2 linked regions of the Pigmentiphaga sp. H8 genome follow. Each later gene encodes a partner of the first gene's protein in a complex. Links are inferred from orthologs where the notes say so. Each region holds a gene or a part of one and is shown on either strand. Other genes may lie near its edges. The genes, in order: accC and accD.

Region 1 (10,138 bases):
CCATCAGTATTCCGGCCGGATCAAGCCCGACACCCTGCGGGGCGTGCTCAAGACTGCCTGAATGCGGTGCGGATCCCCGGGGCATCCCCGGCGCGGGATGTTCCCGACATAGGCAGAATCGTCGAATTCGTTACAATTGATAGACAATATGGCGTGTTTTGCGTAAAAATCGCGCCCTTCCGTATCGCATCGCAGGCATATGGCCCATCGCATCCTGGTTTTGCACGGCCCGAATCTGAATCTGCTCGGCACGCGCGAGCCCGGTATCTATGGTGCGACGACGCTGGCCGACATCGATGCACGGCTGCTGGCCCTGGCACAGCAGCACGGCGCATCGCTCGCCTCGTTCCAGAGCAACCACGAAGGTGCGCTGGTCGACCGCATCCAGGCGGCCGCGGGCGAAGGTGTCGATTTCATCGTGATCAATCCGGCGGCCTACACGCATACCAGCGTGGCGGTCAGGGACGCGCTTGCGGCGGTGGCGGTGCCGTTCATCGAAGTTCATTTGTCGAACGTGCACAAGCGGGAAGCCTTCAGGCACCGTTCTTATTTTTCCGACCTGGCCGTGGGCGTGATCGCCGGGCTGGGCGCCGATGGCTATGAAGCGGCCGTGCGCTACGCGCTGTCGCATTGAAGAAAATTACTGGGGAAGCCCCATGGATCTTAGAAAACTGAAAACCTTGATCGACCTGGTTGCCGAGTCCGGCATCGCCGAGCTGGAGATCACCGAAGGCGAAGGCAAGGTACGCATCGTCAAGTTCGCGCAAGGTGGCCAGTTCACCGCCGCGCCGGCGGTCCAGGCCTATCAGGTCATGCCGCAGGCCGCCGCCGCGCCGGCTCCGGCCCCGGAAGCCGCGCCCGCCCCGGCGCCCGTCGTGGCCCAGGGCCACGTCGTCAAGTCGCCCATGGTCGGCACCTTCTACCGCGCGCCCAACCCCGGCGCCGCGGCGTTCGTGGACGTGGGCCAGGCCGTCAAGGAAGGCGATCCCCTGTGCATCATCGAGGCCATGAAGCTGCTCAACGAGATCGAGGCGGACAAGGCCGGCACCATCAAGGAAATCCTGGTCGAGAACGGCCAGCCGGTCGAATTCGGCCAACCCCTGTTCGTGATCGGCTGACCGGTCCACACCATGCGCATCGACACCTTGCCCGTTGATGCGCTCCACACCGTGTTATCAGTCGGGCGCCGGGACCGGCGCGCCAGTCCCGGCAAGGCATCGTCCGCCGCGACGCCGCCGGAGGAAGGCGCCCCGACCAGCCGTCCGACTTTTTCAGGACATTCGTTCATGTTTGAAAAGATCCTGATCGCGAATCGCGGGGAAATCGCCCTGCGCATCCAGCGCGCCTGCCGCGAGCTGGGGATCAAGAGCGTGGTCGTGCACTCCGAGGCCGACCGCGAGGCGAAGTACGTCAAGCTGGCCGACGAGTCGGTCTGCATCGGGCCCGCGCCTTCGCGCGAGAGCTATCTGAACATGCCGGCCATCATCTCGGCGGCCGAGGTTACCGACGCCGAGGCCATCCACCCGGGCTACGGCTTCCTGTCCGAGAATGCCGATTTCGCCGAGCGGGTCGAGAAGAGCGGCTTCGTGTTCATCGGCCCCAAGCCTGAATCCATCCGCATGATGGGCGACAAGGTCAGCGCCAAGCAGGCCATGATCGCGGCCGGCGTTCCCGTCGTGCCCGGTTCCGACGGCGCGCTGCCCGAGGACCCGAAGGAAATCATCCAGATCGCCCGCAAGGTCGGCTATCCGGTCATCATCAAGGCCGCCGGCGGCGGTGGCGGCCGGGGCATGCGCGTGGTCCACACCGAGGCCGCGCTGCTCAACGCCGTGACCATGACGCGGTCCGAGGCCGCGGCCGCGTTCAACAATCCCGACGTGTACATGGAGAAGTTCCTCGAGAACCCCCGCCACGTCGAGATCCAGATCCTGGCCGACGGCCAGCGCGGCGCGATCTGGCTGGGCGAGCGCGACTGCTCGATGCAGCGCCGCCACCAGAAGATCATCGAGGAAGCGCCGGCGCCGCACATCCCGCGCCGGCTGATCGACCGCATCGGCGACCGCTGCGCCGACGCCTGCCGCAAGATCGGCTATCGCGGCGCGGGCACGTTCGAGTTCCTGTACGAGAACGGCGAGTTCTATTTCATCGAAATGAACACCCGCATCCAGGTCGAGCACCCGGTCACCGAGGCGATCACCGGCGTGGACCTGGTGCAGGAGCAGATCCGCATCGCCGCCGGCGAGAAGCTGCGGCTGCGCCAGCGCGACGTCGTGTTCCGCGGGCATGCCATCGAATGCCGGATCAACGCCGAGGATCCGTTCCGCTTCACCCCCAGCCCGGGCCGCATCACCAACTGGCACGTTCCCGGGGGCCCCGGCATCCGCGTCGATTCGCACGTCTACAACGGCTATTTCGTGCCGCCGAACTACGATTCCATGATCGCCAAGGTCATCGCCTATGGCGATACGCGCGACCAGGCGCTGGCGCGTATGCGCATCGCCCTGTCGGAAATGGCGGTCGACGGCATTTCGACCAACATCGCGCTGCATCGCGAACTGCTCCAGGATGCCCGCTTCATCGAAGGCGGAACCAACATCCATTATCTGGAGCATCGCCTGTCCCAGCGTCCGGACTGAAGGCAGCGAGTCCGTATGCGCGAACTGGTGTTCGACTGCCCCGAGCAATTGGCCGAGCCGCTGTCCGACGCGCTGCTGGAAGCGGGCGTGTTGTCGGTGTCGGTCGAGGATGCCGATTTCGGCACCGAGGCCGAGCGGCCTTTGTTCGGTGAACCCGGCCTCGAGCCGGAAACCCAGGCCTGGTCGCGCAATCGCGTCGTGGCGCTGCTGCCCGACGGCGAGGACCCGGCCCAGTTGCTGGCGGTTGCCTGCGCGGCCTGCGGTATCGACGAGCTCCCCGCCTGGCAATTGCGCGACGTGCCGGATGCCGACTGGGTCCGCCTGACCCAGTCGCAGTTCGAGCCCATCGAGGTCGATGCCCGGATCTGGATCGTGCCGACCTGGCACGAGGTGCCGGACCGCCCGGGCACCATCTCCATCCGCCTGGACCCGGGCCTGGCCTTCGGTACCGGCAGCCATCCCACCACCCATCTGTGCCTGGCCTGGCTGGCCGCCAACCTGCAGGCCGGCCGCAGCGTGCTGGACTACGGCTGCGGATCGGGCATCCTGGCGATCGCCGCGCGCAAGCTCGGTGCCGGCGAAACCGTGGGCATCGACATCGACCCGCAGGCGGTCCAGTCCGCCCAGGCCAACGCCCAGGCCAACGAAGTCGAGGTCCTGACCGGACTGCCCGACGTGCGCCAGGGCTGGCGCGCCGACGTGGTGGTCGCCAACATCCTGTCCAATCCGCTCAAGGTGCTCGCGCCCATGCTGTGCGACCGCGTGCTGCCGGGCGGCGACCTGATTCTGTCGGGCGTGCTCGAGCGGCAGGCCGACGAAGTCGCGCAGGCGTACGCCCCGTGGATCGAGATGAAGGTCTGGCGCGCGCTGGACGGCTGGGTCTGCCTGCACGGGCAGCGTCCCGCCTGACGGACGCCAGGCATGACGCTCGCCACTCGCTGCCCCCAGTGCGCCACGGCGTTCCGGGTGGCTCCCGACCAGATCAAGCTGCGCGGCGGCTGGGTGCGCTGCGGGGTCTGCAACGAAGTCTTCGATAGCAGCCAGAGCCTGATCGAGCTGGACCCGGCCGGGGGCGCGCCGCGCCCGGTGGCCGCCGGGCCGGTCTCCCCGCCCGAGGTGCCGGCCGAGCCGCACGTGCTGCGCCGGCGCGGGGAAGGGCTGGTCGCTCCCGCGCCGGACGACGACGAGCCGTCTTTCGCGCCGGAACCCGTGCCGCCGTTCTCCGCGTTGCCGGCCGGTGCTGGCAACGAGCCCGTCGATCCGCCCATCCGCGAGGCCTCGCCGTCCGGGGCCGAGCCCGCTTCGATCGCGGTCGATGCTGTGCCGCAAGCGTCGGACGAAACGGCCGACGGCACCCTGCCTTCGGTATTGCGGTCTCGTCGCGCTGCGCCGGTCGGCATGCCGGATGAAGTCCCGGCCGAGCCGGGCGTGGAGCCCGGGCAGGAACCCGCCGCCGATGACGCCCACGCCCCCATCGTGGGCGACTCCCGTCCACGCGCGCAGGAGCCGCGCGGCGCAGATGCGCCCGATTTCCTAGACGAAGAGATCCGGCAGCGCCGTCGGCGTGCCCAGTGGCTGTGGGGCCTGGCCGCGCTGATCGCGCTGCTGGTCCTGCTGGCGCAGGCGGCCTGGATCTTCCGCGCCGAGATCGCGACCCGTGTGCCCATGCTCCGCCCCGGCATGGAGCGGCTGTGCCAGCATTGGCAGTGCACCGTGGGCTATCCCCGCGCCCCGGAACTGCTGGTCATCGAATCGTCGTCCGTCGAGCCCTGGTCGCCCGAGTCGCCCGGGTTCGCGCCGCCCATCGCCGACGTGGCCGAGTCGGCTCCGGGCGAATCCTCGGAAGTCGTCCTGCCCACGCGCCAACTGGCGCTGCGGATGGTGCTGCGCAACCGCGCCACGTTCCCGCAGTCGTGGCCCGCCATCGAACTGTCGCTGATGGACCTGTCCGACGCGGTAGCCGCACGCCGGGTCCTGCTGCCGTCGGTCTACCTGTCGCCCCGCGACTTCGCCCAGCCCCTGGGGCCGCTCCAGGAGCGGGTCCTGCGGATTCCCATCGAAACCCTCGACGCCCACGCCACCGGCTATCGCGTCGCCATCTTCTATCCGTGACCGCCATGGCCCATCCCGAAACCGCTCCCGTCATCATCTGCGGCTCCGTTGCGTTCGATACGATCATGGTGTTCGAAGGCAAATTCCAGGAACACATCCTGCCGGAGCAGGTCCACGCACTCAGCGTCTCCTTCCTGGTGCCGTCCATGCGCAAGGAGTATGGCGGTTGCGCGGGCAACATCGCCTACAACATGCGGCTGCTGGGCGGCACGCCCGTGCCGGTGGCCACCGTGGGCGAGGACGCGGGCGACTACCTGCACCGCATGCGCGAGCAAGGCACCAACGTCGACTGGGTCAAGGTCGTTCCCGACACCTTCACCGCGCAGTGTTTCATCACGACCGACCTGGCGGACAACCAGATCACCGCTTTCCACCCCGGCGCCATGTCGGCGGCGGCCACCAACGACCTGACCGGGGCGCCCGGCGTCTGGGGCATCGTCGCGCCCGACGCCAAGGACGGCATGTTCGCGCATGCCCGGCGGTTGCACGCGCAAGGCATTCCCTTCATCTTCGACCTGGGCCAGGCCATGCCGCTGTTCAGCGGCGAGGACCTGGAGGAAATGCTGGCGCTCGCGCAGGTGCTGACGGTCAACGACTACGAGGCCCATGTGGTCGAGCAGCGCACGGGCCGCAGCATGGCCGACATTGCCGCCGGCCTGCAGGCGGCCATCGTGACCCGGGGCGAGAAGGGCTCGACGCTGCTGACCGGCGGCCACGAGATCCAGATCGACCCCGTCAAGGCCGAGGCCGTGGTGGATCCCACCGGCTGCGGCGACGCCTACCGCGCCGGCCTGCTGTACGGGCTGACGGTGGGCTGGCGCTGGGAAGATTGCTGCAAGCTGGCCAGTCTGATGGGCGCGATCAAGATCGCCTGCCGCGGCCCGCAGAACCATCAGATCAGCCGCGAAGAGATTTCGTCGCGCCTGGAACGCAGCTACGGACTTTCGTTGCCCCAGGGCTGACGCGGCCCATCGCGGTCATGGTTTGAAACAACCTGGCCGGTCCGGGGCGGGCGCCCACGGGCCGGGGGGCGAACCGACAGGGTATAAATCCAGTCCAAGACCTTTGTTTCATACCAAAAAGAGGGCGCTGCGGCGTTTCTCCGCTTTTCCATCAGGATGGCTCTATGAATCCAAACAATTCGTCTCTTTCCCTGGCTGCCGGACGCGGGCGCGTTCTGGCCGTGGCCGCCGCGTTGTCCGCGCTGGCGCTTCTGGCCGGATGCGCGACGGGCAGCAACTCGGCGTCGGTCTATGACCGCAACCAGGCGCAGCGCGAGCAGGTAGTGCGCATGGGGACGGTGGAGTCGGTGCGGCGCGTCACGATCGACCGCGGCCAGACCGGCGTGGGCACGGCCGGCGGCGCCATCGTCGGCGGCGTGGCCGGCAGCAGCATAGGCGGGGGCCGTGGCCAGATCATCACGTCGGTACTGGGCGCGATCGCCGGCGGCATCGCCGGGCAGGCCGTGGAAGGCGGCATGTCCAAGCGCGAGGGGCTGGAGATTACCGTCCGCTTCCAGAATGGAGAAATGCGCTCCATCGTGCAGGAAGCCGACGAGATGTTCTATGTCGGGGATCGCGTGCGTGTGCTGAGCGGCACCGGCGCCACCCGCGTCACGCACCTGTAAGGCGGGCAGGGCGGGCGCTGCCTGCCCTGCGTCCGCCGGGCGTCACAACCCGAAGATGGGCAGGCCGATGCGCGACAGCACCATCAGCGCGATCTGCGTCAGCAAGAACAGGACCAGCGGCGACAAGTCCAGGCTTCCCAACGAAGGCAGCACGCGCCGGATCGGATCGAGCAGCGGCGCCGTCAGCGCCTGAAGGACCGGCATCGCCGGCGCGCCGGGATTGACCCACGACAGGATCACCATCAGCAGCGTGACCCACATCACCAGGTTGATGGACCACTTCAGCATCAGCATCAACGCGATCCACAGCCCCTCGGGCAGCATGGAAAGCGGATTGCCGCCCGCCACCAGCATGATGGCCGTGAGATAGACCAGTGCCGTCAACCAGGCCGCCACCAGGCTGGCCCAATCCACGCCACCCCGCCCCCCCAGCACCCGCCGCAGCGGAATCACCACCCAGTCGGTAACCTGGAACACGGTGCGCGAAACCGGGTTGTACGGCGGCATCCGCACGAACTGCAGCCACAGCCGCAGCAGCAGCACGGCCCCGTAAAGGGTGAAAACGACGTTGAGCAGAAAACGGGCGATATCGCCAACCATGAGGACTCCGGGTACCGTACTGCTATTCAGCAGGCTGTAAGCAAAAGATTATAGCTCCCCCCTACGCCCTTCGGGCGCCCCCCAGGGGGCGAAACCGGCGGACTGGCAAAGCCAGATCCGCGGTTTCCTGGGTCTAGGGAAACTATCTTGGATAGAAGCACGGTTGCTACCGCTGGCAGCCAGCGAAGCACCGGCGCCACAACTCAAGACAGCGGTACTAGACCCAGGATGCGGTGGATCCGGCTCCGCCGGTCCACCCGCATCGCCCCCTGGGGGGCGCCCGAAGGGCGTAGGGGGGCCACAAAAAACCCCGCCAAAGCTTGCACCTTGGCGGGGTTTGAACCAGAGCGCAAGGCGCTCCGATTAGGGCTTACGGGCGGCTGCCCGTAGGGAAGGGCCAAGCAGCGGCAGGGTTGAGCGCCGTTTTCGCGCCCGGCGCAGCCGCGGTCGAGGGCGCAGGGGCAGGCTTTTTGGCAGCAGGCTTCTTGGGAGCCGCCTTCTTGGCCGCAGGCTTCTTCGCCGCAGGCTTCTTGGCAGCGGCAGCCTTCTTGGCCGGGGCCTTCTTCGCAGCAGGCTTCTTGGCGGCAGCTTTCTTGGCCGGGGCCTTCTTGGCTGCAACCTTCTTCACTGCGGCTTTCTTGGCCGGGGCCTTCTTGGCCGCAACCTTCTTCACTGCGGCTTTCTTGGCCGGAGCCTTTTTGGCCGGAGCCTTCTTGGCTGCAACCTTCTTCACTGCGGCTTTCTTGGCCGGGGCCTTCTTGGCCGCAACCTTCTTCACCGCGGCTTTCTTGGCCGGAGCCTTCTTCGCCGCAACCTTCTTCACTGCCGCCTTCTTGGCCGGGGCTTTCTTAGCCGGGGCTTTCTTGGCTACCGCTTTCTTCGCGGCCTTTTTGGCTGTCGCCATGGTCTGCTCCTTTACGAGACGTTCAGGGACCCAGAACACGAACCCGCTCGGACCATCCTCACGGGCTATTCATCGGCGCAAGCCCTGCTGGTGAACGAAACCTCAACAGCGGAATCAGTTTGCGCTAATGAATGCTTTACACAGCCATTCGACATACCCCGCACCCGGTGCGACCCATGTCGAATGACTTGGCAGACGGTTTCCCGCCTGCCGGATGACACCCCCGTTTGCCCGGCCGCCTATGCTTTGTCTTCGACAAAGCAACATGCGCAGGGGCCGGATGGTGCGCTGGGCGAGGGGGCCTGCCCCAACCGCCGCGTCTGAACTCATCCGGGCCCTGCCGGGCGCCCGAGGGCGCCTGATCCTGTCTACGTGCGGTCTAGTCCCAGCTCAGCGCCCCGCCGGTCTGATACTCGATCACACGCGTTTCAAAGAAATTGCGTTCTTTCTTCAAGTCGATCATTTCCGCCATCCACGGGAAGGGGTTCTCTTCCTGCGGGAACAGCGGCTCGATGCCGATCTGCTGGCAGCGGCGGTTGGCGATGAAGCGCAGATACGACTTGAACATCGGCGCATTCAGGCCCAGCACGCCACGCGGCATGGTGTCTTCGGCGTAAGCGTATTCGAGTTCGACCGCCTTGCGGAAGAGGCCGCGGATTTCCTCGCGGAATTCCGGCGTCCACAGATGCGGGTTCTCGAGCTTGATCGTGTTGATGAGGTCGATGCCGAAATTGCAGTGCATGGACTCGTCCCGCAGGATGTACATGTACTGCTCGGCCGCGCCGGTCATCTTGTTCTGCCGGCCCAGTGCCAGGATCTGGGTGAAGCCGACGTAGAAGAACAGGCCTTCCATCAGGCATGCGAAGACGATCAGCGACTTCAGCAGGGTCTGGTCGGCCTCCGGCGTGCCCGTCTTGAAGTTCGGGTCGGCGATGGCGTCGATGAAGGGGATCAGGAACTCGTCCTTGGCGCGGATGGACGGAACTTCATTGTAGGCATTGAAGATTTCCGACTCGTCCAGATCCAGGCTTTCGACGATGTACTGGTAGGCATGGGTGTGGATCGCTTCCTCGAAGGCCTGGCGCAGCAGGAACTGCCGGCACTCCGGGGCGGTGATGTGGCGATACGTGCCCAGCACGATGTTGTTCGCGGCGAGCGAGTCGGCCGTGACGAAGAACCCCAGGTTGCGCTTGATGATGCGGCGCTCGTCCTCGGTCAGGCCTTCGGGGTTCTTCCACAGCGCGATGTCGCGCGACATGTTGATTTCCTGCGGCATCCAGTGGTTGGCGCAGGTGGCCAGGTATTTTTCCCAAGCCCACTTGTACTTGAACGGGACCAGCTGGTTGACGTCCGTCTGGCCGTTGATGATGCGCTTGTCCGCGATGTTGACGCGGCTCGTGGAGGCGCCGCCGGACGCGGCAGCGTCCGAGGCCAGCGCGACCTCGTCGAACGCGCCGGCGCGTTCGCGCGGCGCGGCGGTGCCCGCCGGCTGCATGGCCGGCGTGGCGGAGGGGGTGGATACTTCTTCGTCCCAAGACAACATAGATCGACTCCGGTGTTCAGCGGGGGTTATTGGCAGGCTTCGCATTCTTCGAAGCCAGGGTCACCCGGCTTCATGGTGCATACCGCCCCGACGATTTCCGGTTCCGGAAGGTTGGTGCCCGACGCGGACATTCCCGCATTGGACGATGCCGTGGGCACGGCGTTCAATTCGCCGCCGCGTCCGGTCGATTTTTCAGCGCTGGTCGCACCCAGGGTGCGCAGGTAGTAGGTGGTCTTCAGGCCGCGCTGCCAGGCCAGCTTGTAGGTCTCGTCCAGCTTCTTGCCCGACGCGCCCGCCATATAGATATTGAGCGATTGCGACTGGTCGATCCACTTCTGGCGACGCGCCGCGCATTCCACGAGCCAGCGGGGCTCTACCTCGAAGGCCGTCGCATACAGCTTGCGCAGCTCGGGAGGCACCCGGTCGATCTTGGCGAGACTGCCATCGAAGTACTTCAGATCCGCGATCATCACCTCGTCCCACAGCCCGAGCTTCTTGAGATCACGCACCAAGTAATCGTTGACGATCGTGAATTCGCCGGAGAGATTCGATTTGACGTACAAGTTCTGATAAGTCGGTTCAATGCACGCAGATACGCCAATGATATTGGAAATCGTCGCCGTCGGGGCAATAGCGATGCAGTTGGAATTGCGCATGCCGTGCAGTTTGATGCGCTCGCGCAACGCATTCCAGTCCATCGACGCGCTTTCATCGAT
Region 2 (10,280 bases), 1.5 Mb from region 1 along the record:
GGCACGGTGTTGGCCGTGGCGGCCGGCCCCGCGCTGCCGCTGACGGTGCCCACGCCGGCGCAGTGGCCCATGCCCGGGACCAGGTACAGCCGGTTGAAGGCCTGGACCGCATCCATGCCGCCCATCTCGTCGGCGACGCGGGCCAGGTAGTTCAGCGAGCCGGCGGGCGTGATCAACTGGTCGGCCAGCCCATGGTAGCTGATGACCTTGCCGCCGCCGTCGCGCAGCCGGGTCAGGTCGGGGTTGTCGGTGTTGATGTGGCCGAAGGCGGCCTGCAGCGCGACGCCGCGGTCATAGGCGTTGGCCAGGTCGGCGTAGCTCATGTCCTGCCACTTGTCCGCGCCGTTGCCGGTCGCGTTGGTGAAGGACGGGGTCGCGTACGAGGGGTTCTGCAACTCCAGGGCGACCATGTCGGTGGCGATGGTGAACGGGCGGGCAACCGGAGGCGTGCCCGACGATCCGGCCAGGCCGCCGAGGTCGGTGCCGCGCGTCAGGCCCCACCAGAGCTGCTTGCTGGCCAGCGTGGTGCCGCTGGCGTTGTCGGCTTGCGGGTCGGGGGCGCTGCCGTCGGCGGTCTGGCCGTACCAGATCTTGTTGATGGTCCGGGCCTCGGCCAGCGAGACACAGGCGGCATCGGTGCTGGTGCCGACCACGCCGTTGCCGGCCACGCCCGCGCACAGCGCCGAGGCGTCGCGCGTCGGGTCGTAGTGGCATTGGCCGGGATCGGCGATGAAGCCCAGGTGCTGGCCGCCCACGGTGTCGCAGGCGCTGACCGCGGCCGCGCTGACGCGGCGCAGCTTGTCGGCGGCGATCGGGCCGCCCAGGTCGCGCCGCATGGCCACCTGTGGATACAGCTCGTTGGTGATGAAGCGGGTCCAGTTGAAGGCGGGGGCGCCGTTCAGGTAGCCGTCGTAGTCGTCGGGGTGCTCCTGGGCGATCTTGTAGCCCTGGCGGCCGCCGGTGGAGCAGCCTTCCCAGTAGGCGTATTGCTGCGGCTTGCCGTAGTAGGCCTCGACCAGCGCCTTGGTCTTGACCGCGAGTTCGTGCAGGCTGCGTTCGGCGAAATCGCCCCACAGCGCGCTGTTGATCGTGCCGTCTTCCTTCATCGCGAACGACCCGTTGCCCGCGATGGCGTGGCCGGTGTCGGTGCTGCCGACGGCATAGCCCAATGCCGCGGTGGCCGCGGCGCCGGCGTTGCCGACCAGCGTGGCCGAGGCCTGGCTGCCGCCTGCCCAGCCGCCACCGCCCAGGTTGCGGATGCGCTGGTTCCAGTTGGCCGGCGTGGGCAGCCAGACCTCGATGCCGATGCCGGGCGAGGTGGACGGCGCATCCGCCGTGCCCGGATTGCCCGGACCGACCACCATCTTGACCAGACACATGTCCTGGCCGGCCTTGGCGGGCGCGGGCGATGCCGGCGTACCCGCCAGGGCCAGGGCGTCGCCCTGCTTGAAGGCCTTGGCCAGGACCACCTGGGTGTTCGCGTCCGGCTTGAAGGCGGCCTTCATGCTGTCGTCGCAGCTGAGCGTGGCTGCCGGCGGCGGCGGGGCGGGCGGCGCGGGATCGTCGCTGCCGCCACAGGCGCCCAGGGCGGCCAGCAGGCCCGCGGCCCAGGCGCGTGGCGGCAGGCTGGAAAGGGGGTGACGGCGGGGGAAGGGATGCTGCTTCGGGCGTGCCATGGTGATCTCCTCGGTAGGCAGGCGGGCTGCCGTTGTTCTTGTGGATGGAACCGCAGGCCGACAAACGCTTTCATGCAGGATAGTTCTTGTTTTTGTGCGGCAATCATGCATATTGATGCATGATTCCTCAATCTAGGGCTTGTACCTAGCCCGCCCGGCAAGGCGTGGGAGAAGGAAAATCGCGGGGCGGTATGATGGCGGGATGTCCCGTACCCGTATCAAGATCTGCGGCCTGACCCGCGAAGAAGACGTCGCCGCCGCCGTCGGCGCGGGCGCCGATGCCATCGGCCTGGTCTTCTATCCCCCCAGCCGGCGCGCGCTGGCCCCGGCGCGCGCGGCCGAGCTGCGGCGCCTCGTCCCGCCGTTCGTCGACGTGGTGGCCCTGTTCGTCAATGCGTCCGACGCGCAGATCCAGGAGGTGCTGGAGGTGGTCCGGCCCGACCTGCTCCAGTTCCATGGCGACGAAACGCCGCAGCAATGCGAACGCCACGGCCAGCGCTACCTGCGCGCCTTCCGGGTCGGCGGGCCGGGAATGGAAACGTCGCAGGCTTTGCTAAAATCCTGCCTACAGTACGGTTCCGCCGCAGGCTGGCTGTTCGACAGCCATTCCGATGGCTACGGCGGCAGCGGGAGAGTGTTCGATTGGTCTCTGGTCAGCAGCGAAAGCGCGCGTCCGGTCGTTTTGTCTGGTGGGTTGCATGCCGCAAATGTGGCGGCAGCCATTGAGTCCGTGCGCCCGTTCGCTGTTGACGTAAGCAGCGGCGTGGAAGAGTCGCCAGGCATCAAATCCGCCGACAAGATCGCCCAGTTCGTGGCGCAGGTACGGCAGGCCGACGGCAACTGACGCCGCATTCCGCAATCCTTCCGGCGCGCGCCAGGCGCGCGGGCCGGGCTTCATAGCCGGGACCATCCCAGTGAAAACCTACGATTTCCCCGACGCGAGGGGCCATTTCGGCCCATATGGCGGCGTGTTCGTCGCCGAGACGCTCATGCACGCGCTGGACGAGCTGCGCCAGACCTATGCGCGCTACCAGCACGATCCCGATTTCATCGCCGAATTCAACTACGAACTCGAGCACTTCGTGGGCCGCCCCAGCCCCGTCTACCACGCCAGGCGCTGGTCCGAGGAGCTGGGCGGCGCGCAGATCTGGTTCAAGCGGGAAGACCTGAACCACACCGGCGCGCACAAGGTGAACAATTGCATCGGGCAGGCGCTGCTGGCCCGCCGCATGGGCAAGCGCCGCGTGATCGCCGAGACCGGCGCCGGCCAGCACGGCGTGGCGACCGCCACCGTCGCGGCCCGCTATGGCATGGAGTGCGTGGTCTACATGGGCAGCGAGGACGTCAAGCGGCAGGCCGCCAACGTCTACCGGATGAAGCTGCTGGGCGCGACCGTCGTGCCTGTGGATTCGGGTTCGCGCACGCTGAAGGACGCGCTGAACGAAGCCATGCGCGACTGGGTGACCAACGTCGAGGACACCTTCTACATCATCGGCACCGTGGCCGGCCCGCATCCGTATCCGATGATGGTGCGCGATTTCCAGACCGTCATCGGCAACGAGTGCCTGGAGCAGATGCCCAAGGCCGCGGGGCGCCAGCCCGACGTCGTGATCGCGGCGGTGGGCGGGGGCTCGAACGCCATGGGCATCTTCCATCCCTATCTGCCGTACGACGACGTGGCGCTGGTGGGCGTGGAGGCCGCCGGGGAAGGCATGGACACGGGCCGCCACGCGGCCTCGCTGGCCGGCGGCGCGCCGGGCGTGCTGCACGGCAACCGCACCTACGTGCTGCAGGACGCGAACGGGCAGGTGATCGACACCCATTCGATCTCGGCCGGCCTGGACTATCCGGGCGTGGGGCCCGAGCATGCGTGGCTGATGGACAGCGGCCGGGCGACCTATGTGGGCGTCACGGACGAGGAGGCCCTGGCGGCCTTCCATCACTGCTGCCGGATCGAGGGCATCATCCCGGCGCTGGAGTCGTCCCATGCCATCGCGCATGCGGTCCGGCTGGCGCCCACGCTGCCCAAGGACAAGATCCTGCTGGTCAACCTTTCCGGACGTGGCGACAAGGACATGCATACCGTCGCCGAACGTTCGGGCATCGCGCTCTGAGGGCGGTCTCCATGTCGTCATCCTCCCGTATCGCGGCCGCGTTCGCGCGCCGCGCCGCCGCCCCGGGCGCCTGCGCCCTGATCCCCTACGTCACCGCCGGCTATCCCACGCCGGCCAGCACGGTTCCCATCATGCACGCGCTGGTGGCCGCCGGCGCCGACGTGCTGGAACTGGGCGTGCCGTTCTCCGATCCCATGGCCGACGGTCCGGTCATCCAGCGCTCCAGCCAGCATGCGCTGGAGCAGGGTGTGGGCCTGCGCGACGTGCTGGCCATGGTCAAGGAATTCCGCCGCACCGACAGCCAGACGCCGGTGGTGCTGATGGGCTATGCCAACCCCGTCGAGCGCATGGGGCAGGCCGCCTTCGCCGCCGCCGCGCAGGAAGCGGGCGTGGACGGCTGCCTGGTGGTGGATTATCCGCCCGAGGAGGCCGGCGAGTTCGGCGCCCTGCTCGAAGGGCATGGCGTCGACCCCATCTTCCTGCTGGCGCCAACCACCACCGACGAGCGCATCCAGGCCGTGGCCCGGGTCGCGCGCGGCTATGTCTACTACGTCTCGCTCAAGGGCGTGACCGGCGCCGGCCACCTGGACGTCCAGGACGTCTCGCGCCGGCTGGCGCACATCCGGCAGTTCGTCTCGCTGCCGGTGGGCGTGGGCTTCGGCATCCGCGATGGCCAGAGCGCCCGCGCGCTGGGCGCCGAGGCCGACGCCGTGGTCATCGGCACCCGGCTGATCCAGGAAATCGACGCCGCCTCGCAAGGCATCCCGCAGGAACAACTGCCCGAAATCTGCGCTCGCGCAGCCGGGGCATGGTTGCGTACAATCCGGGGGGCGCTAGATGCCCCGCCTCCGGACGGGGCCTCCCAAGAATCAAGGAAATCCGCATGAGCTGGATAGAAAAACTGCTCCCTCCCCGTATCAAGACCACCGACGGCTCCGTCCGCCGCGTGCCGGAGGGCCTGTGGGTCAAGTGCCCGTCGTGCGAGTCGGTGCTGTACCGCGACGATCTCGTCAAGAACCTGAACGTGTGTCCCAAGTGCGAGCACCACATGCGTATCGGCGCGCGCCAGCGCATCGACGCGCTGCTGGACGCCGAGGGCCGCTACGAGATCGGCATCGGCACGCTGCCGGTGGACAGCCTGAAGTTCAAGGACACCAAGAAATATCCCGACCGCCTGCAGGACGCCATGGCGCAAACCGGCGAGACCGATGCGCTGGTGGTCATGGGCGGTGCCATGCATACCCTGCCGGTGGTGGTGGCCTGCTTCGAGTTCGAATTCATGGCGGGCTCCATGGGCTCGGTCGTGGGCGAGCGCTTCGTGCGCGGCGCCCAGGCCGCCATCGAACAGAAAGTGCCGTTCATCTGCGTGACCGCCTCGGGCGGCGCGCGCATGCAGGAAGGCCTGCTGTCGCTGATGCAGATGGCCAAGACCACCGCCGCGCTGACGCTGCTGTCCTCGCGCAAGCTGCCGTTCATCAGCGTGCTGTCCGATCCCACCATGGGCGGCGTGTCGGCCAGCTTCGCGTTCATGGGCGACGTCGTGATCGCCGAGCCCAAGGCACTGGTCGGCTTCGCCGGCCCGCGCGTGATCGAGCAGACCGTGCGCGAGAAACTGCCCGAAGGCTTCCAGCGTGCGGAGTTCCTGCTCGAGAAAGGCGCCATCGACATGATCGTCGACCGCCGCAAGATGCGCGAGGAGATCGCGCGTCTCTTGGCCCTGCTGACCCAGCAGCCGGCGGACGCCGTGGCCTGAGGGGAAGGGGACTGCGGCTAGCCTGCAACGCGGCCGTCATCGGACGTATGCAGATGTAACGAGTTTGTTATAGTCGAAGTTTCCTTCCCTCTTTCCGCGGGGGACCGCATCCTGCCCCTGCGGGCAGACGATCTTGACGGCGCCCGCGTGAAGCATCATAGGCAGCCGATTAGATGAAAAAAACCGCCTTAGCCGCCGCGCTTTTCGCCCTTGCTTCCTTCTCGGCCCACGGCGCCGATCTCAGCGGCGGTTTCGCCAATGGCGGCTGGAGCGCCCAGTACGGCGTGGTCGACGGCAATCATCGCGCCACGCTCAACTACGAGACCTCGCCGCTCTGGCACATGAAGCTCGGCTCGACCCGCCTGGAACTGGTGGGCGAACTGGGCGGTTCGTACTGGTGGACCTCGAGCGCGCTACCGGGCTACGCCCGCCACATGTGGCAGCTCAACGCCATCCCCATGTTCCGCTGGTGGCCCACCGAACGCTTCTACATCGAAGGCGGCATCGGCGCCACGGCCGTCAGCGAGACCAAGTTCCACGACAAAAACATCAGCTCCACCTTCCAGTTCGGCGACCACATCGGCGCCGGCTTCAAGCTGGCTGAAAACATGCGGCTGGGCCTGCGCGTGTCGCACTTCTCCAATGGCGGCATGAAGAAGCCCAACCAGGGCCTGAACCAGGTCCAGCTGAACTTCGCCATGGGGTTTTAGCCCCCCTACGCGCTTCGCGCGCCCCCCAGGGGGCGATGCGGGTGGACCGGAAGGGAAGCCCACCCCACGCGGCCATGGCCGCGCCCCTCAAGGGGCGGCGCTGGCGGACCGGCAAAGCCGGATCCGCTGCGCCCTGGGCCTAAGCCGATCGCGGATACAAGAGCGGCCTTGCATCATATGCAAGGCCGCTTTCTTCTGAACCCAAGCAACTGCCGGGCAATATCGCCGTTCCCCGCCAGCCCGTTGGTACCCCAGGATGCGGTGGATCCGGCTCTGCCGGTCCACCCGCATCGCCCCCTGGGGGCGCCCGTAAGGGCGTAGGGGGGGCCTCGATCACCCTCCGATGTAGCTCATTTCTATGCGGCCGGAGCGGGGGGTATCGGCGGAGCGGCGTTCGGAATAGTTGTCGGTGCGGGCCTGCCAGATGCGGGCGATGGCGGTGGCCAGTTGGTCGTCGCTGGCGCCGCCGCGCAGCAGGGTGCGCAGGTCGTAGCCCTGGTCGGCGAACAGGCACAGGTAGAGCTGGCCTTCGGTGGACAGGCGGGCGCGGGTACAGGATGAACAGAAGGCCTGGGTGACGCTGGAGATGACGCCGACTTCGCCGCCACCGTCGCGATAGCGCCAGCGCTGGGCGACTTCGCCGGTGTAGTGCGGCTCCAGGGTTTCGAGCGGCCAGCGGGCGTCCAGGCGGCGCAGGATGTCGGCCGAGGGCACGACTTCATCCATCTTCCAGCCGTTGGACGCGCCTACGTCCATGTACTCGATGAAGCGCAGGGTATGGCCAGAGTGGCGGAAGTGCTCGGCCATGGGTTCGATCTGGTCGTCGTTCAGGCCCTTCTTGACCACCATGTTGACCTTGATGGGTCCCAGGCCCGCTTCGGCCGCGGCATCGATGCCGTGCAGCACGTCGGCGACGGCGAAGTCGACGTCGTTCATGCGGCGAAAAACCGCGTCGTCCAGTGCGTCCAGGCTGACGGTGACCCGGTTCAGCCCCGCCTCGGCCAGGGCGCGCGCCTTGCGTGCCAGCAGCGACGCGTTGGTGGTCAGGGTCAGGTCGAGCGGCTTGCCCGATGACGTGCGCAGTTCGGCCAGCCGGGCAACCAGGGTCTCGATGTTCTTGCGCAGCAGCGGCTCGCCGCCGGTCAGGCGGATCTTCTCGACGCCGTGGGCCGCGAACACCCGCGCCAGCCGCACGATTTCCTCGAAGCTGAGCAGGGCGTCGTGGGGCAGGTAGGGGTAGTCCTTGCCGAAGACTTCCTTGGGCATGCAGTACACGCAGCGGAAGTTGCAGCGGTCGGTGACGGAGATGCGCAGGTCGTGCAGCATCCTGCCGCGCGTGTCCGCCAGCCGGCCGGAGGGCGTGATGAGGTCGCCGGCGGCGACGGGAACGGGGCGGCGCGCGCGGTAATCGGTCAGCAGGATGGTTTTTGCGGTCACGGTACGAAGGGCAGCAGCAGGGGCGGGACCGGCCCGCCATGTACTGTAATACTACCCCATGGCACGGAAGGGTTGCGCCGTAGCACCGCGCCTGAGATCAGAGCGAGGACCCGGGGGCGGACAGCATGGCCTCGATGCTCTGGGCGCACGCCAGGTAGTCCTGCGTGGCCTGGCACCGCGGGTCGTAGTCAAGCACGCTCTGGTTGAAGGCAAGGGCTTCGCTGACCGACTGGTCCTGGTGGATGACGCCGACCACGCGCTTGCCGAAGTCGGCGCGCATGACCTGCAGTACGTCGCGCGCGAGCTGCCGCGAGTTGTCGACCTGGTTGACCACGAACACGTGGTTGATGAAGTCGGGCCGCGTGACGCAGTAGGTCTGGACCAGGCCTTCCATCATCGGAAGCGTGGCATAGGAAGCGGCGTCGGGCAGCGTCACGATGACGCTCAGCTGCGCCGCCGACAAGGCGGTGCGCATGTAGATCGAGGGGCCCGGGGGCGTGTCCAGCACGACCAGGTCCTGGGCGCCCAGGCCCAAGCCCTGGAGGTTGCGGGGCAGCCAGTCGGCGTGTACTTCCAGGTGGCGCTCGAAGGCCCGCCGGTCGTCCTCGTTGACGGCCCCGTAAGGCAGGACGACGACGCCGGACGAACTGGAGAAGCGGATGTCGCGCCAGTCCTGCCCGGCCAGCGTCGCCCGGGACGTGCCCGTGATGCGCTGGGGATCGTCGCCGAAATGCAGGTGCAAGGCGTTCTGGGGGTCGAGATCGATGGCGAGCACGTTGCGGCCGCCCTGCCGCAGGGCCGCGCAGAGGTTCGCGGCGGCCGTGGTCTTGCCGACGCCGCCCTTGGCGGAAACGACTGCAATGATCTTCACAGTCGATTCAAACGTTCGAGAAGGGATTCGCTTTTCTTGCCGGCCGGGGTTTGCGGGGCAGGTCGGGCCAGGCGGGTGAACAGCGCTTGCAACTGGGGTTCCGGTCCCCGCTCAGGAGCCATGCGGGCGTCGGTCGTGGAGACGCCGGCGTCGGCGCGCGGAGCGGCGGGAGGAGGCGATGCCGGCGAGGCGGACAGGTGGGGCTCGATGCGCCCAGCCGGTGACGGAACCGGTTCGGCGGCCGGCGGCGCGGCAACCGGCCGGGCGGCCGCGGGCAGGACGGTCGGCTGCGGTGCCTGCGGAAGGTCTCCGAGGACAGGCGCTTCCACGGGGGGAAGCCGTGCAGCCTGGTCCGCCTCGATCGAGGCCAGCAGCGGCCAGCGCTCGCGTGACTGGCGGGCTTCGTTGGCGCGACTGATTTCCTGGTACTGGCCAGGCTGGCCGCCGAAGTGCCGGAACAGGTTGGCGATGTCGTCGGATTTTTTCATGTATTTCCCATTGATCCGTTTGAGAGCATAGGGTATTGCCGAAGGGGGTTCGTACTGAAGGCAACAGTTGTTAACATTGTAACGGGCAAGCCCGTTCTTGCCGCCTATGCGTCTCGTAATGATCCCATACTGATTATCGGGTGAAGTCTAATGTTGGCGTTTACTAACTTGCCGCGAAAGGCGCGTGTTTCGCCCCGGATGACCGGGCTGGCCCCACGGGGCGCGGTTTCGCTTTTGCGATGATCGCCTCTGTGCGATGATCATGTATCACGGCTCCGTGTGCCTGGCGCCGATGACGGACTAGCGGTATATCGATTAAAAGAAGCGTGATGTTTGTTCGATTTTTCCATGTCGCCGATGCCTAGAAGGTCCAAGCCCGCCGAGGCCGTACGACAGTTCGCCAATGTCAGCGAACGGGCCATGCTGTTGCGCGAACTGGGCGTGCTGATCGGCGAGCGCCGGCGCGCCGCCGTCATGGCGCTGGCCTTGCCCTCCGACGCCGCTCCCCATCAGCGCGACGAAATCCTCAGCAAGATCCGCCGCTTCATCCGGGCGGACGACCTGCTTTGCATGCTCGACGACGCCAGCCTGATCGTCGTGTTGCGCGACGTCAACGACAAATCGGGAGCGATAGGCGCTGCCCAGCGGTTGTTCCAGCGGTCCTCGCTGTTGCAGATACTGGGTGCCAGCCAGGGGTCCTCGCTGGCGGCCTTCGGCATCGTCATGCTGCCCAGCGACCTGCCCCAGCCTTCCAACGTGCTGCTGCGCGCCCAGCAGGCGGCCCGCTACGCGCTGCGCACCCGCGCGCGCTGGGTGTGCTGGAACGACGGTCCCGAGGACCTGGACGGCGTGCTGATGTCGCGCGAGGACACGCTGGTCACCGAGGTCATACAGGGCCTGGACCGCGGCGAGTTCGAACTGTTCTACCAGCCTCAGCTCGAGATGCGGACCGGCCGGGTGCGTGGCGTCGAAGCCCTGGTGCGCTGGCATCGCAAGGGCACCCTGGTCATGCCCAACGACTTCGTGCCCGAGGTCGAGGCGGCGGGGCTCAGCTCCGCGCTGGGCATGTGGGTGCTCAGGCGCGCGTGCCAGCAACTGGCCCAATGGCGCGAGGAAGGCGTGTTCTGTGCCCAGGTGGCCGTCAATCTCAGCGCCGCCCAATTGCAGGGGGACCTGGCCGAGAGCGTGGGCCGGATCCTCGAGGAATACGGCATCGAACCGGGCCGGCTGG

The links.
Region 2: the proteins of accC (region 1) and accD are in contact, whole or in part, in a solved structure (PDB 8UXZ), measured with the Escherichia coli proteins. The link is inferred for Pigmentiphaga sp. H8 from one-to-one orthologs.

Annotation. Positions count from the first base shown.
Region 1 is NZ_CP033966.1:4,884,584-4,894,721, reverse strand. The notes cover bases 637-3,461. They hold accC (acetyl-CoA carboxylase biotin carboxylase subunit), read left to right. Parts: upstream 637-1,286; coding sequence 1,287-2,636; downstream 2,637-3,461. Other genes in these bases: prmA (50S ribosomal protein L11 methyltransferase), read left to right, coding at 2,652-3,461; accB (acetyl-CoA carboxylase biotin carboxyl carrier protein), read left to right, coding at 657-1,118. In the rest of the region: EGT29_RS23025 (TlpA disulfide reductase family protein), read left to right, coding at 1-61; aroQ (type II 3-dehydroquinate dehydratase), read left to right, coding at 200-634; more of prmA, read left to right, coding at 3,462-3,545; EGT29_RS23000 (zinc-ribbon and DUF3426 domain-containing protein), read left to right, coding at 3,558-4,748; EGT29_RS22995 (carbohydrate kinase family protein), read left to right, coding at 4,754-5,710; EGT29_RS22990 (glycine zipper 2TM domain-containing protein), read left to right, coding at 5,875-6,375; EGT29_RS22985 (YggT family protein), read right to left, coding at 6,418-6,975; EGT29_RS22980 (histone H1-like DNA-binding protein), read right to left, coding at 7,346-7,879; EGT29_RS22975 (ribonucleotide-diphosphate reductase subunit beta), read right to left, coding at 8,259-9,422; EGT29_RS22970 (ribonucleoside-diphosphate reductase subunit alpha), read right to left, coding at 9,449-10,138. UniProt on the Escherichia coli protein: This protein is a component of the acetyl coenzyme A carboxylase complex; first, biotin carboxylase catalyzes the carboxylation of the carrier protein and then the transcarboxylase transfers the carboxyl group to form malonyl-CoA.
Region 2 is NZ_CP033966.1:3,382,299-3,392,578, reverse strand. The notes cover bases 3,642-6,608. They hold accD (acetyl-CoA carboxylase, carboxyltransferase subunit beta), read left to right. Parts: upstream 3,642-4,673; coding sequence 4,674-5,543; downstream 5,544-6,608. Other genes in these bases: moaA (GTP 3',8-cyclase MoaA), read right to left, coding at 6,587-6,608; EGT29_RS15990 (acyloxyacyl hydrolase), read left to right, coding at 5,717-6,253; trpA (tryptophan synthase subunit alpha), read left to right, coding at 3,802-4,677; trpB (tryptophan synthase subunit beta), read left to right, coding at 3,642-3,790. Outside these bases: EGT29_RS16015 (tannase/feruloyl esterase family alpha/beta hydrolase), read right to left, coding at 1-1,676; EGT29_RS16010 (phosphoribosylanthranilate isomerase), read left to right, coding at 1,879-2,520; more of trpB, read left to right, coding at 2,591-3,641; more of moaA, read right to left, coding at 6,609-7,690; cellulose biosynthesis protein BcsQ, read right to left, coding at 7,788-8,561; cellulose biosynthesis protein BcsP, read right to left, coding at 8,558-9,049; EGT29_RS15970 (GGDEF domain-containing phosphodiesterase), read left to right, coding at 9,398-10,280.